DNA from 2 places in the Paenibacillus sp. P3E genome. Region 2 is predicted to be linked to the other one. Evidence: riboswitches for the same ligand, from Rfam matches in the RefSeq annotation. Region 2 holds a riboswitch; the other holds the start of a gene.
What was found. A riboswitch is a leader RNA that binds a small molecule or an ion and turns the genes downstream of it on or off. The one in region 2 is predicted to bind FMN.
Positions count from the first base shown of each region.

Region 1: it holds a riboswitch for FMN, as region 2 does, so the genes downstream of both, A3842_RS19290 (DMT family transporter) here and ribD (bifunctional diaminohydroxyphosphoribosylaminopyrimidine deaminase/5-amino-6-(5-phosphoribosylamino)uracil reductase RibD) in region 2, are expected to answer to the same signal.

Region 1 covers NZ_LVWH01000177.1:9,686-16,035, reverse strand. The annotation lists gene A3842_RS19300 (alpha/beta hydrolase) at 1-568, shown strand, start outside; gene A3842_RS19295 (PstS family phosphate ABC transporter substrate-binding protein) at 586-1,761, opposite strand; FMN riboswitch at 1,972-2,120, shown strand; gene A3842_RS19290 (DMT family transporter) at 2,285-3,271, shown strand; gene A3842_RS19285 (hypothetical protein) at 3,404-4,573, opposite strand; gene A3842_RS19280 (sensor histidine kinase) at 4,741-6,350, shown strand, end outside.
Region 2 covers NZ_LVWH01000197.1:17,207-23,556, forward strand. The annotation lists gene A3842_RS23885 (LPXTG cell wall anchor domain-containing protein) at 1-261, shown strand, start outside; gene mscL (large-conductance mechanosensitive channel protein MscL) at 538-939, shown strand; FMN riboswitch at 1,037-1,207, shown strand; gene ribD (bifunctional diaminohydroxyphosphoribosylaminopyrimidine deaminase/5-amino-6-(5-phosphoribosylamino)uracil reductase RibD) at 1,430-2,530, shown strand; gene A3842_RS23900 (riboflavin synthase) at 2,554-3,222, shown strand; gene A3842_RS23905 (bifunctional 3,4-dihydroxy-2-butanone-4-phosphate synthase/GTP cyclohydrolase II) at 3,286-4,539, shown strand; gene ribH (6,7-dimethyl-8-ribityllumazine synthase) at 4,578-5,048, shown strand; gene A3842_RS23915 (segregation and condensation protein A) at 5,316-6,107, shown strand; gene scpB (SMC-Scp complex subunit ScpB) at 6,076-6,350, shown strand, end outside.

The DNA.
Region 1 (6,350 bases), on a different contig from region 2:
TGTGTTATTAGGGGCCAGCATTGGAGGCATGCTGGCTTATCATGTGGCTTCAAAGAGCAATCAAGTTAGAGGGTTAATTGTAACAACCTTTGTGGATACAAGTAACCCGAAAGTTCGTGACCAAATTGCCCCGAATAAGGCGATTAGTCGTTTGGGTAAATTCACAATGGATGCTTTTCCTTTGGTTTTGGATTCGTTACGAATTTCTGTTACAAAAGTATCGAGAATGGAATTAATTACAAATGATTTCGAATTGGCCCAACTGATTATGAAAGATCCTCGAGCGGCCGGGACAAAAGTTACTTTGCGATTTCTAAGAAGCTTCTTAAATATGAAATCCATGATTGAACCCGAAAATTTTGATGTTTGTCCAATATTACTTATTCATCCTGAAATAGATCCAATGACGCCATTTATCGTAAGTGAACCTTTTTATAAACGGTTAAAGGGTAAAAAAGAATGTGTGATTTTAGAAGGCGCCGGGCATTTTCCGATAGAACAACCAGGTTTGGAGCAGATGAAAACGGCGGTGCTTTCTTTTTTATTTGACATCGAGAAAGCACTTTGAGCAATAACATCTTGTTGTTATTTTAATGAGGTATAACCTGTCTTCTCCACCAGTTCCTGTCCTTCTGCTGATTGTATCCAGTCCAGAAACGGCTTTACATTGGGATTCACACTGCCTGCGGTTACGGCATAGAATTCTGCGGTCATTGGATACTTTCCACTCCGGATTCCCTCTTTGTCAGGCTTCACACCATCGATGGCAAGCAGCTTGATGCGATCATTCTTGTTCATCTCGGACGCATAGAACAAAAAACTGAAGCCAAGCGCATTTTTGAAGTTGCGGTAATCTGAGGTTTGACTGATGATGCCGCTCATCAAATCCATTACATCTTCCTGAGGTGGAGTCATCAGTGTGCGGTCCTCCATGATTTTCTCAAGCATTGTCTGGCTGCCGCTGCCCTGATCCCGCTGAAAGGCACGGATCCGGTCATTTTTGCCGCCCACCTCTTTCCAGTTCTTCAGTTTGCCGGCATAGATGTCCTTGATTTGCTCGGTACTCAGGGAAGACACCGGATTGCGCTTGTTGACAAAAAAGACAAACGCTTCACGTCCGATCGGCGTAAGCATAAGCTCTTTGCCCGCCCGTTTGGCCTCTTTCTGTTGGGCGAGAGAAGGGGCTGCGGCAAAAATAATGTCAGTGTCTCCGGCAATCAGCCGTTTGTAGGCAAAGGCGGTGGAGGAGCACAGGATGATGTCATCATCATTAATTTCATAGGGATCATAATTGTCTTCCGGGTACACCGCCTGCACAAAAGCGGAATAGAGCGGATACAGAGCCGTTGCTCCGTCCAGATGCGGAAGCTGGTCACTGATGTGGTAGGTTGCGGACTTACCCAGAACTGCGGCCTTGCTGTTGACACCGAACGGTTTATACTGACTGAGATTTACCTCATGGTCATCCACCACAGCGAAGCTGTTCACGTAAGCTTTGTTCAGCTCATAACCGGCTGTGGCCAGCAGGCAAAGTCCGGCGAAGACAGCAAGAGACAGGTTCCGGACCCGGCTGGAAAGTAAATCAAAAATAGCCATCACAAAATAAAGAGCCAGGCCGCAGGCAACCACCACCACAAGCGGTGCGTAAAAGGCCAGCCCAAGGGCTAAAGCAGCAAAGAAATAGCCGATAAATCCGGCAAAGGCCAGGGCAATCAGGACAAGAACAGAATAGAGCAGATTCAGAGCAACAGGTCTTTTCATAACGGCCTCTCTTTCATGAAGCAAAATATGGATAAAATGCACACATTTACAGTATATATGATTCACATTCTTATTTCTTCCAAATAATGAGATGATGCCTGAGCTTCAGAAATGATGTGTCTAATGAAAAAAATGTGAATATTTTCATAAAGGGCTAGACGAAATGAGCAAACGGCGTTATCCTGTAATTGTGAAAAATATAACGGAATACAAGATTCTCGGGGTAAGGTGAAATTCCTGACCGGCGGTGTTGTTCAAAGCGAACTAAGCCCGCGACTTCTTTTCTCTGTTTTTGAGGAAAGAACTGATCTGGTGACAATCCAGAGCCGACGGTAAAGTCCGGATGAGAGAGGATCATAAGACAAAGATGTCAGGTGCTGAAACGGGAACCGTCCTTTAAGGATGTTGTAGCCGCTTCTACTTGTGCCTTTGCCCTAAACAACCCCCGAATTACGTCCTTTTCAGACGTTTTCGGGGGTTTTGGTCTCTTATCGAGGGTTTGTATCGACAAGGAGAATGTATGATGAGTCAAGTTACCGCTTCATCTTCAGGAGTCCGCACAGCGCCGCTGCGCAGCGGATTCTGGCTGGTTGTTCTGGGCGCTGCACTTTGGGGCGTTGATCCGTTGTTCCGCATTATTCTGCTCAAATCACTGACCTCTTCACAGATTGTGCTGCTGGAGCATGTCGTGCTCTTTTTGGCCGCAGCCCCTGTGCTGTGGCGCCACCGCGCTGAGCTTAAGTCGGTCCGTCTGCGCCAGGCTGTTGCGCTGCTTATTGTATCTTGGGGCGGTTCGGCTGTGGCTACGATACTCTTCACCAAGGCCTTATCCACAGGCGATCTGAATGCGGTCCTTCTGCTGCAAAAGCTGCAGCCGCTGTTCGCCATCGGCCTGGCCGCCGTCATTCTGAAGGAGCGTCTGCCCAGAAATTTCGGGCCGCTGATCTTCGTAGCTCTGGCCGGAACGTATCTGCTGACCTTCGGCTGGACCATTCCTTTCGGCCATGTGAACAGCTTCATCGGTGTCAGCAGTCTGATGGCGCTGGGAGCAGCCGCCTTATGGGGCGGATCTACGGTGATGGGAAGATATCTGCTGGGCTCGATGAAATACGAAACGGTCACTTCATTGCGCTTCATTCTGGCACTGCCTTTGCTGTTCGTCATTACGAGTATGGAGGGGGCCCCTTGGCAGATCCATGGCGGCTTGGGTGCATCGTCAGCGATTGCGGTCAATCTGCTGCTGCAGGCGCTGCTGCCCGGACTGCTCAGTATGCTGCTCTATTACAAAGGCCTTAACACCACCAAAGCCTCTTTTGCTACGCTTGCCGAGCTCAGCTTTCCTATGACGGGTATCCTGATTAACTGGATTGTCTACCACCAGCTGGTCACATTGCCACAAATTGCCGGCTTTGCGCTCATCTGGACGGCCTTGTTCTTCATCTCGAATCAGCAGAGCCGGCAGGTGGTACCGGCAAGCCTTGAATTATCCACAACAAAGCGCACCGCCTGAGGGGAGTGACCCCAGGGCACTGATGTACAATAAGAGGCCTCCCAGCCACATGGCGGGAGGCCTCTTTTTTATCGAATAACCAGAGATAGCAGACCGGGTCAGATGATCAGTCAACCTGCTGGCGATTAGCTGTCAGTAGTCCATATTTGGAGTGAGAACAATGGAGCTATAGCCTAACTGCTTCAGCTGTTCACGGGTCAGATACATTCTGCCCCCGGTGATGAAGCTGTTCGAGGGTGTAAGCACTAGACTTGCACTGCTGCCAGTCAGCTCATACCGGTAATCCGCTGCCTTATAGGATGACTTTTGCGGCTGCAGCCGGAGATCCCAGCCAAGAGCAGCGGCCAGAGGCTTAACGAGTAGCCAGGTTACCCCCTCTTTGGCAAATGCCGCAGGAATTCCGACACTTGTACCATCCACATTAACGAAGTACTCATTCTCCTGTAATACCGGTACCTGGATAACAGGCAATTCATTCACTGCTAATTCCTGTGGAAGCTTCGACACCAGCGGGGGAGTGGTATACGGGAACAAAGCCTTCATTTCGCTATTGTCGTCCAGCAGTCTTGAGGTGCCGGTCTTCAGGTCATAGATCCATGGCAGGCGCTGGGGCTCGTTCTTGACGTATAGCAGTATGCCTTTTGCCCGGTTCCAGTTATATAGTGAGCCTTTCAGCAATTCTTTCCGCTCACCAGTGGCTGGATCATAGGTCCTGATCACATTCTGCTTCGCCGTCTCGAGATAGCCATTCTCCAGCAGGGTATGTCCATTCAGCCAGAAGGCGTCAAACCTTCTTTCGGTGGAATTGTAGATCGAGACAGCACGGGTTTCCATATTTTTCAGGTAATAGTCCCGAATCTTGGCAACGTGACCGCTATAGGGCTTAACCCCCGGGACGAAGAGATAACGGGAGCGTTCAAGGTATCCCCACTTGCCGTCAGGAGAAACCGTGTAGGGGGTTTTGCGGATAATGGTTTCTTTTTTTACATCATATACATAGCTTTGCTCCGGATCATCATAACCCGACAACCTTAGCAGCCCGCTGCCATCCTGAACAAAGGAATGGAAAGGCTCCTGCCATTTGGCATAGCTCCCATCCGCCTGTCTGGCAATAACTGCAGAATCAAAATGATCGCCATTTAACTGGCTGACAGAATACAGCTCGATTCCCTTCACTTCATCCTGATAAGTCTCATATACTTGGACCTTGTCGGCAGCGTGAGCTGTAAGCGGAAGTGTTAGAGCTATCAGTACAGAAGCCGTCATTCCCAGGCGAATTGTTGTTTTTAGAGCTTGATTCATTGCGGTCACCCTCCCCTTTTGTTAATAACTGTTAATATAGACTGCATTCACTGCTGGAAAGTTTCGCTAAGGTTGTGAACACAAGTGTATTCCAGCGATTACCTTTGCGTCCCTGAAGAAACTTTGTACAATAAGAGCTATCGACTCAGGTGCGGGATGTGAAACCGATGTACAGATATAACTTGTTCAGCAAAATCGTAGGAATTATGGCCATTATGCTCATCCCGATCACTCTTCTATATTTCTTCTCCAACAAAACGACCACCGATGTGCTGCGCAGTGAGCTGAACACCTCGAATAATACCCAGCTCCGCTTTTTTCAGAATCAGGTAGAGTCCCAGATGGAGCTGCTGTCCTCCTGGCCGATCCTGCTCATTCACGATCCGGATATTTTGACGCTGAAGGATATGGCACCGGAACAAGAAAACTTGAATCTGAAGGCGATTCAGCTTGTTAAGCGCATACAGACCAAAATCAGCATTCAGGAAAGCTCCTCCAATTGGAACAGCAAGCTGTCGCTTTATTCCCCTGCGGTCCGCCGGATGGTGACGGAGAATGATGCGCTGCCGTATAGTGACGACGAGCTCAGGAATGAGGTTAAAACCGGCTGGCAGGTGAATACCATCAAGGATCAGGGCGAAGAGCGCTTCCTGTTCTCCTGGTTTTCCTACACACCCTCTATGCCGCAGTTCTCTCCCGGAAGGGCAGAGACCATTATGAAAGTGGAGTTCGACAGCCGGAATATTGAGGATATGCTGGATCAATTCAAGAGCGATGGCCGAAGAGACCCGTTCTATTATAAACAGGGTACAGGGCTGATATATAACCGCAGTGCCGACCGGGTTCTGGTGGAGCAGCTGGTGAAGCAGCTGGAACCAAAAGAGCTGACCGGAAGCAGGAACCGGACACTGGAGATTGGGCAGAAATCCTACAGTGTTAATATTGTCTATTCCTCCAAGATGGGATGGACCCTTATCGACTATATGCCACTGTCTGAAATTCTGCAGCCCATCCATACCTCCAACCGGCTGTTTTATTTCTCAGTCAGCGCCTTGCTGCTAATGAGCTGTCTTACTGCCTATTTATTGTACGTACAGGTGCAAGTGCCCGTCAGACAGCTGGTAGGCGGATTTCAAAAGCTCAAACAGGGGGATTACTCGGTCCGTATGGGGATCAAGGGCAGAAACGAGTTCAGCTTCCTCTCGATCCGGTTCAACAGTATGGTGGAGCAGATGCAGGAACTGATTGAAAAGGTGCTGATGGAAAAGATCCATGTGCGAGAAGCTAGGCTGAAGCAACTGCAGTCACAGATCAATCCCCATTTTTTCTACAATTGTTTCTCTTTTATTACAAGCATGGCCAAGCTGGACAATATGAAAGCAGTGGTGGGGATGTCCCATCATTTGTCCCGTTATTACAGGTACACCACCCGGCAGGAGCGGGAGATGGTCCCGCTGCCCGAAGAGGTGGAGTTCGTGACGCATTACCTGGAGATTCAGAACATGAGAACGGGCCGCCTGAAGTACATCATCCATATTCCACCGCAAATGCGCAGAGTGGACATCCCTCCGCTTATGCTTCAGCCCTTGGTGGAGAATGCGGTGCTGCATGGCATAGAGCCTGTGGCACGGGCAGGGCAGGTCCGGATTACAGGCACCTGCGAGGGCAGAAAGATGATGTTGTCCGTTGAGGATGACGGGCAAGGCATGACCCCGGAAGAGATCGCTTTGCTGGAGGAGAGGCTGGGCCGGGCAATGGATGAAGAGATGGGCTGCGG
Region 2 (6,350 bases):
CCGGGCGCAACACAGTCATTAACGCCGTCTTCATCACCTTCTGCATCACCAACGGCTGTAACATCGATTGATGATGACATACCGCTTGGCGGAGTAGAGGTCGACGACGATGACGTTCCAAAAGGAACGGTTGCCGAGGCTTCAGGCGGCAAGCTGCCGCAGACTGGAGAGAGCAGTCCTTTGCCTATTTACCTGGCAGGTCTGGGTCTGATCCTTGTCGGCTTTATCCTCAGTATGGTATTCAGAAGACGCAAACAGTAAGCTTCACCCTCATCATATAGATATTAATGCACGCGGCAGAGTGATTGCCGCGTGCATTTTTAACATAGGCCGGTAACCTGACTTCAATCTCTAGGCTCCCTCATGCATGAATCCGTGCCCCGGCTTCCCGGCAGCAGTCTCAGATCGCTTACGAACGGGTACAGCAGTATCCGCCTTCGGTTTACAGCCGACTCATTGAAACATGCTAAATACTTTCTTAAAAAGGTTTTAGAGATGATATAATAACTTCAAATTCAAAACATTGGGGGAATTCAAATGTGGTCGGAATTTAAAAAGTTTGCCCTGAAGGGCAACGTGCTCGATTTGGCAGTAGCGGTGGTGATTGGTGCAGCGTTTGGGAAAATTGTATCCTCGCTGGTTGCCGATATTATTATGCCGCTGATAGGGATAATCACCGGAGGCATTAATTTAAGCGGACTACATTTCACTCATGGAAAGGCGGTAGTGAGCTATGGGGTGTTCCTGCAGTCAGTGGTTGATTTCTTTATTATTGCCTTCTCTATCTTCATGGTGGTGAAGCTGGCTAACCGCTTTAAGCGCAAGGAAACGGTAAAAGTTGAGGTCGTCGAGCCGCCGGCACCCTCTCCTGAAGCAGCATTGCTGATCGAGATCCGTGATTTATTGCGTGCAGATACTCGGATTCAAAAAGATAATTAAGTTACATAAATAAAGTTAATTTCATAAACGCACTTGCATTTCCTGTGTCAAAGTGATAATTTTGTTGTAGGCAAAACTTGAAACTAATTAAATATGATCAATCCTTCAGGGCAGGGTGTAATTCCCTACCGGCGGTGATGCTTCTGCGATTGGCTGAAAATGCCGATGGCGCTGCTTAGTCCGCTACCCGCTTCGTATGTCTCATACGGACGGTGGACCCGGTGCAATTCCGGGACCGACAGTATAGTCTGGATGGAAGAAGGAGAGATTGACTGACGTGCTGTGCTTATATAGACAGGCGTGCTGCAGTGTTATCGAATATTATGTGCGAACTTTCACATTTGAATTTTTTGACTGTGAACCGCACAGTTTTATTTAGTACTGCCAGTAAACTCTCGTATAACCCGTCTTGAACTCCACCTGGAGATTGAGGCGGGTTTTCTGTTTGGATCGGAATCAGGAAAGATACAGCTAGGATCGGAGGCATGACATGGATACAATGAACGATGAGTTTTATATGTCACTGGCCCTGGATATGGCGGAAAGAGCGCAAGGGCAGACGGGAATTAATCCGGTAGTCGGCTGTGTTGTTGTGAAAGACGGTGCCATGATCGGGCTGGGCACCCATTTACAGCGCGGAACAGGCCATGCTGAAGTGCATGCACTGAATATGGCGGCAGGGAAGGCTCAAGGCAGTACAGCCTATGTAACCCTTGAGCCCTGCAGCCACTTCGGTAAGACCCCGCCTTGCAGCCAAAGACTGATTGATGAAGGTGTAGCCCGTGTGGTTGTGGCTTGTGAGGACCCTAATCCTCAGGTTGCTGGAAGAGGCATTGCGATGCTTCGTGAGCAGGGGATTGAGGTTGAAGTGGGCCTCCTTAGCAGCCGTGCACAACGTCTAAATGAGAAATTCATCAAGTATATTTTGACGAAGCAGCCTTTTGTCACCCTGAAAAGCGCCAGCACGCTCGACGGGAAGCTGGCGACCCGGACAGGGGACAGCAAATGGATATCCAATGGACAGGCACGGGAGATCGTACATACGCTCCGGCACCGTCATCAGGGAATCATGGTCGGTGTGAACACGGTGATTGCCGATAACCCTTCCTTAACGACCAGAATGGATGTACCAGGACTGAATCCGGTTCGCATCGTGATTGACTCTATGCTGAGGATTCCGCTTGATTCCGCTGTCGTAAGTGATGGCGAGGCACCTACTATTGTCGTTACTACAGAATCAGCGGATCCGGTAAAGCGGGCGGCATTGCTCGGCGCTGGTGTGCAGATCGTTGTCAGCGGCACCGGACCGCGTGTGGATCTGAAGGCGGCGATGCGCGCTTTAGGTGAACTAGAGATAGGTTCAATCCTGCTGGAGGGTGGTGGAACGCTCAATGGCGCTATGCTGGAGAGCGGGCTGGTGGACCGCGTGATTCTATTCTTCGCTCCGAAGATTGTCGGTGGAGGTGCAGCTGCACCTGGAACCTTCGACTTTGCCGGTGTAGAGCTGATGAAGAGCGCGATCACACTCGTAGGATTGGAAGTCGAACTGCTCGGGGATAATGTGTGTATCAGCGGGACGCCTATCCGTTAAAGCAAATTTCAGGAGGGGATCACATGTTCACAGGCTTGATTGAGGAGGTCGGTGTCCTGCGCGGGGTTACCAGCGGCGGCGAAATGATGGTGCTGAATATCGGCGCTTCCCTCATTATGGATGATTTGAAGATCGGCGACAGTGTGTCCGTCAATGGTGTTTGCCTGACGGCGACATCGCTCGGAGATCATTCTTTTACCGTAGATGTTATGCCCCAGACCTACCGCAACAGCACACTCAAGGAGCTGCGCAGCGGAAGCAAGATGAATCTGGAGCGTGCCATGGCTGCAGGTGGCCGTTTCGGGGGACATATTGTTCAAGGACATGTGGATGGAACCGGTGAGATTCGTTCGGTCAAGCGGGATCAGAATGCGGTGGTCTTCGAAATAGCGCCGGAGCGTAAATCGCTTTTCAAGTTCATCATTCCCAAAGGTTCCATTACGATCGATGGCATCAGTTTGACCGTGGTTGACACCTCCGCCTCTACGTTTACAGTTTCAATCATTCCCCATACACTCGGTGAAACGGTCCTGTCTCACAAGCGAAACGGGGACCGGGTCAATATCGAATGCGATGTGCTCGGTAAATATGTGGACCACCTGTTGAATTATGGTTCACGTTCAGGGAATGCGGAAGAAGAGAACAGCTCCCGGATCAGCCACGACTTTCTTGCGGCGAACGGGTTTGTATAAATTATGATCAGGCTTACGTCTAGCCCGCAAGGGTTAACGTAAAGCTGTCAGGAGGACAGAAAGATGAGCCAGCAAGCAAAAAACGACAGTGTTCTGGACCCGATTGAGGACGCGATTTATGATCTGATGCGTGGCAAGGTCATCATCGTGGTTGATGATGAAGACCGTGAGAATGAAGGGGACTTCATCGCGCTAGCCGAACGCTCCACACCGGAAGTGATCAACTTCATGATTACCGAGGGACGCGGACTGGTCTGCGTGCCGATTACGGCAGAACGGGCGAAGGAGCTGGATCTCCAGCCTATGGTGGCGAATAACACCGACAACCATGGTACCGCCTTTACCGTCTCCGTCGATCATAAGGATACGACTACAGGCATCTCTGCCGCAGAAAGATCAAAGACCATTCAGGCCCTGATGGACCCGAATGCCAAGCCTTCCGATTTTCGCAGACCGGGCCATATGTTCCCGCTGATTGCGAAGAAGGGCGGTGTCCTGCGGCGGTCCGGCCATACGGAAGCTGCTGTGGATCTGGCGCGCATGTGCGGCGCTTATCCGGCGAGCGTGATCTGTGAAGTCGTTAAGGAAGACGGGACAATGGCCCGTCTGCCGGATCTGGTGGAGATTGCGCGCAAGCATGATCTCAAGCTGATCAGTATTAAGGACCTAATTCATTACCGCAATGAGAAGGAGCACCTGGTCAACCGTGAGGTGTCGGTAAATCTGCCGACCGACTTCGGCGTATTCCAGACAATCGCTTACACGAATGAAGTTGATGACAAAGAGCATGTCGCTTTGGTCAAAGGGGATATTTCCGGTGAGGAGCCGGTCCTGGTACGTGTGCACTCCGAATGCTTAACCGGCGATGTATTCCACTCCCACCGCTGCGACTGTGGTCCACAGTTCGAAGCAGCGCTGCGTCAGATTGAAGCGGCAGGCCGCGGTGTTCTGCTCTACATGCGCCAGGAGGGCCGGGGTATTGGTCTGATCAACAAGCTCCGCGCCTACAAGCTTCAAGAGGAAGGTCTGGATACCGTAGACGCCAACCTCAAGCTGGGCTTTCCTGCGGATCTGCGTGATTACGGAATTGGAGCGCAGATTCTGAAGGATCTGGGAGTGAGCCAGATCAGGCTGCTTACCAATAATCCGCGCAAGATTAAGGGACTGGAAGGTTACGGTCTTGAGGTTGTGGAACGTGTGCCGATTCAAATGCCAGAGAATAAGGACAACACGAATTATCTCCATACCAAGCAGGCCAAGCTCGGCCACCTGCTGACTTTTGACAACATTGAGCAAAATGAGGATTCCAAGCTGTAACCACCATAACACTTACTAATGAAGGGTAGATGAATACAATGCCGAATTATTTAGAAGGACATTTAGTATCCGAAGGACTGAAATACGGGGTAGTTGTAGGGCGTTTTAACGAGTTCATTACAAGCAAGCTGCTGTCCGGTGCACTCGATGCTTTTAAGCGTCATGGTGTAGCTGATGATGAAGTGGATGTAGCCTGGGTTCCGGGAGTGTTTGAAATTCCTTTGATTGCCCAAAAAATGGCCGAAAGCGGCAAATATGATGCGGTAATTACGCTTGGCACCGTCATCCGGGGATCTACGACACATTATGATTATGTGTGCAACGAGGTTGCTAAAGGTGTAGCGGCAATCAATCTCAAGACCGGCATCCCGACTATTTTCGGGGTGGTTACAACCGAGAACATCGAGCAGGCCATTGAGCGCTCCGGAACCAAAGCCGGTAACAAAGGCTGGGATGCTGCGACTGCTGCTATTGAAATGGCGAACCTGAACAAACTCTTTAAAAAATAAGAATTGATATGCTTTATGCAATAAATTATTCTTCTATTTCTCGCGGATACGGCACCTGAAAGTATTATTTTTGGCTGCTTCTGAAGCATTGGCTCCCTTATTAGGACGGCGAAGCCGTTTCTACTTGAGTAAGGGAGCCTCTTGACGAATCGGCAGAAATCGTGCTTATTTATATGTATAAGAAGAAAGCATGAACTATAAGAACTTTCTACTTGTGTAGCGCCCGGGCGGCGCTGCACTTTACTTTTTTTGGCGGGAGGAAACCGCGTGACTGTACTGTATAAGCTGGAGACGTTCGAAGGTCCGCTCGATCTGCTCTTGCATTTAATTGACAAGGCGGAAATCGACATCCAGGACATTCCGGTCAGCGAGATCACCGAGCAGTACATGGAATACCTGCGGAGCATGCAGGAGCTTGAACTGGATATTACCAGCGAATTTTTGGTAATGGCCGCAACACTCTTGTCGATCAAGAGCAAATTGCTGCTGCCGAAGCCGCCGGTGATCGAAATCGAGGATTTCGAATATTACGAGGATGACGGCTACGACCCGCGGGCAGAGCTTGTTCAGCGGCTGATTGAATACCGTAAGTTCAAGAGCATTGCCGTACAGCTGCTGGATATGGAGAGTGAACGAAGCCTGATTTTCACCAAGGAGCCGGAGGATCTGGGTCCCTTTGTTCCGGCCCAAATTGACAATACGCTCAAGGGACTGCATACCGCCGATCTGATCGCCGCATTTCGTAAAGCGCTTAGCAAGGCTGCCAGAAGATCCTCTTATCAGCGTATTACCCGGGACGAAATTTCGGTGAAGGACAGAATACGGGATGTGTCGGAAGCTCTCCAGCGCAAAGGAACAGGCGGCAGAATGCGTTTCTCTGCCCTGCTGGATGATGAGATGGCAAGGCATGAAATCGTGGTTACCTTTCTCGCAATCCTGGAGCTGATGAAGATGAAGGCGATATTATGCTATCAGGAGAAATTATTTGATGACATCATCATGGAGTGGAGAGGAGGAGAAGCACTTAGTGGAATACAAAACGCTGAAATCGATTATTGAAGGCCTGCTGTTCTTGTCCGGCGATGAGGGGCTGTCCGTCCGTCAGATCGCTGAGATCACCGAGCAGCGGCCGGATATTGCCGGCAAAGCGCTGGAGGAACTGAAAGAGGATTATGTCTCACAGGAACGTGGTCTGCAGGTGGTTCAGATTGCCGGAAACTACCGGCTGGCAACCCTGCCGGACCATGCGCCGTATTTTGAGCGGCTCGCCTATTCGCCCTCACGTTCATCGCTGTCTCAGGC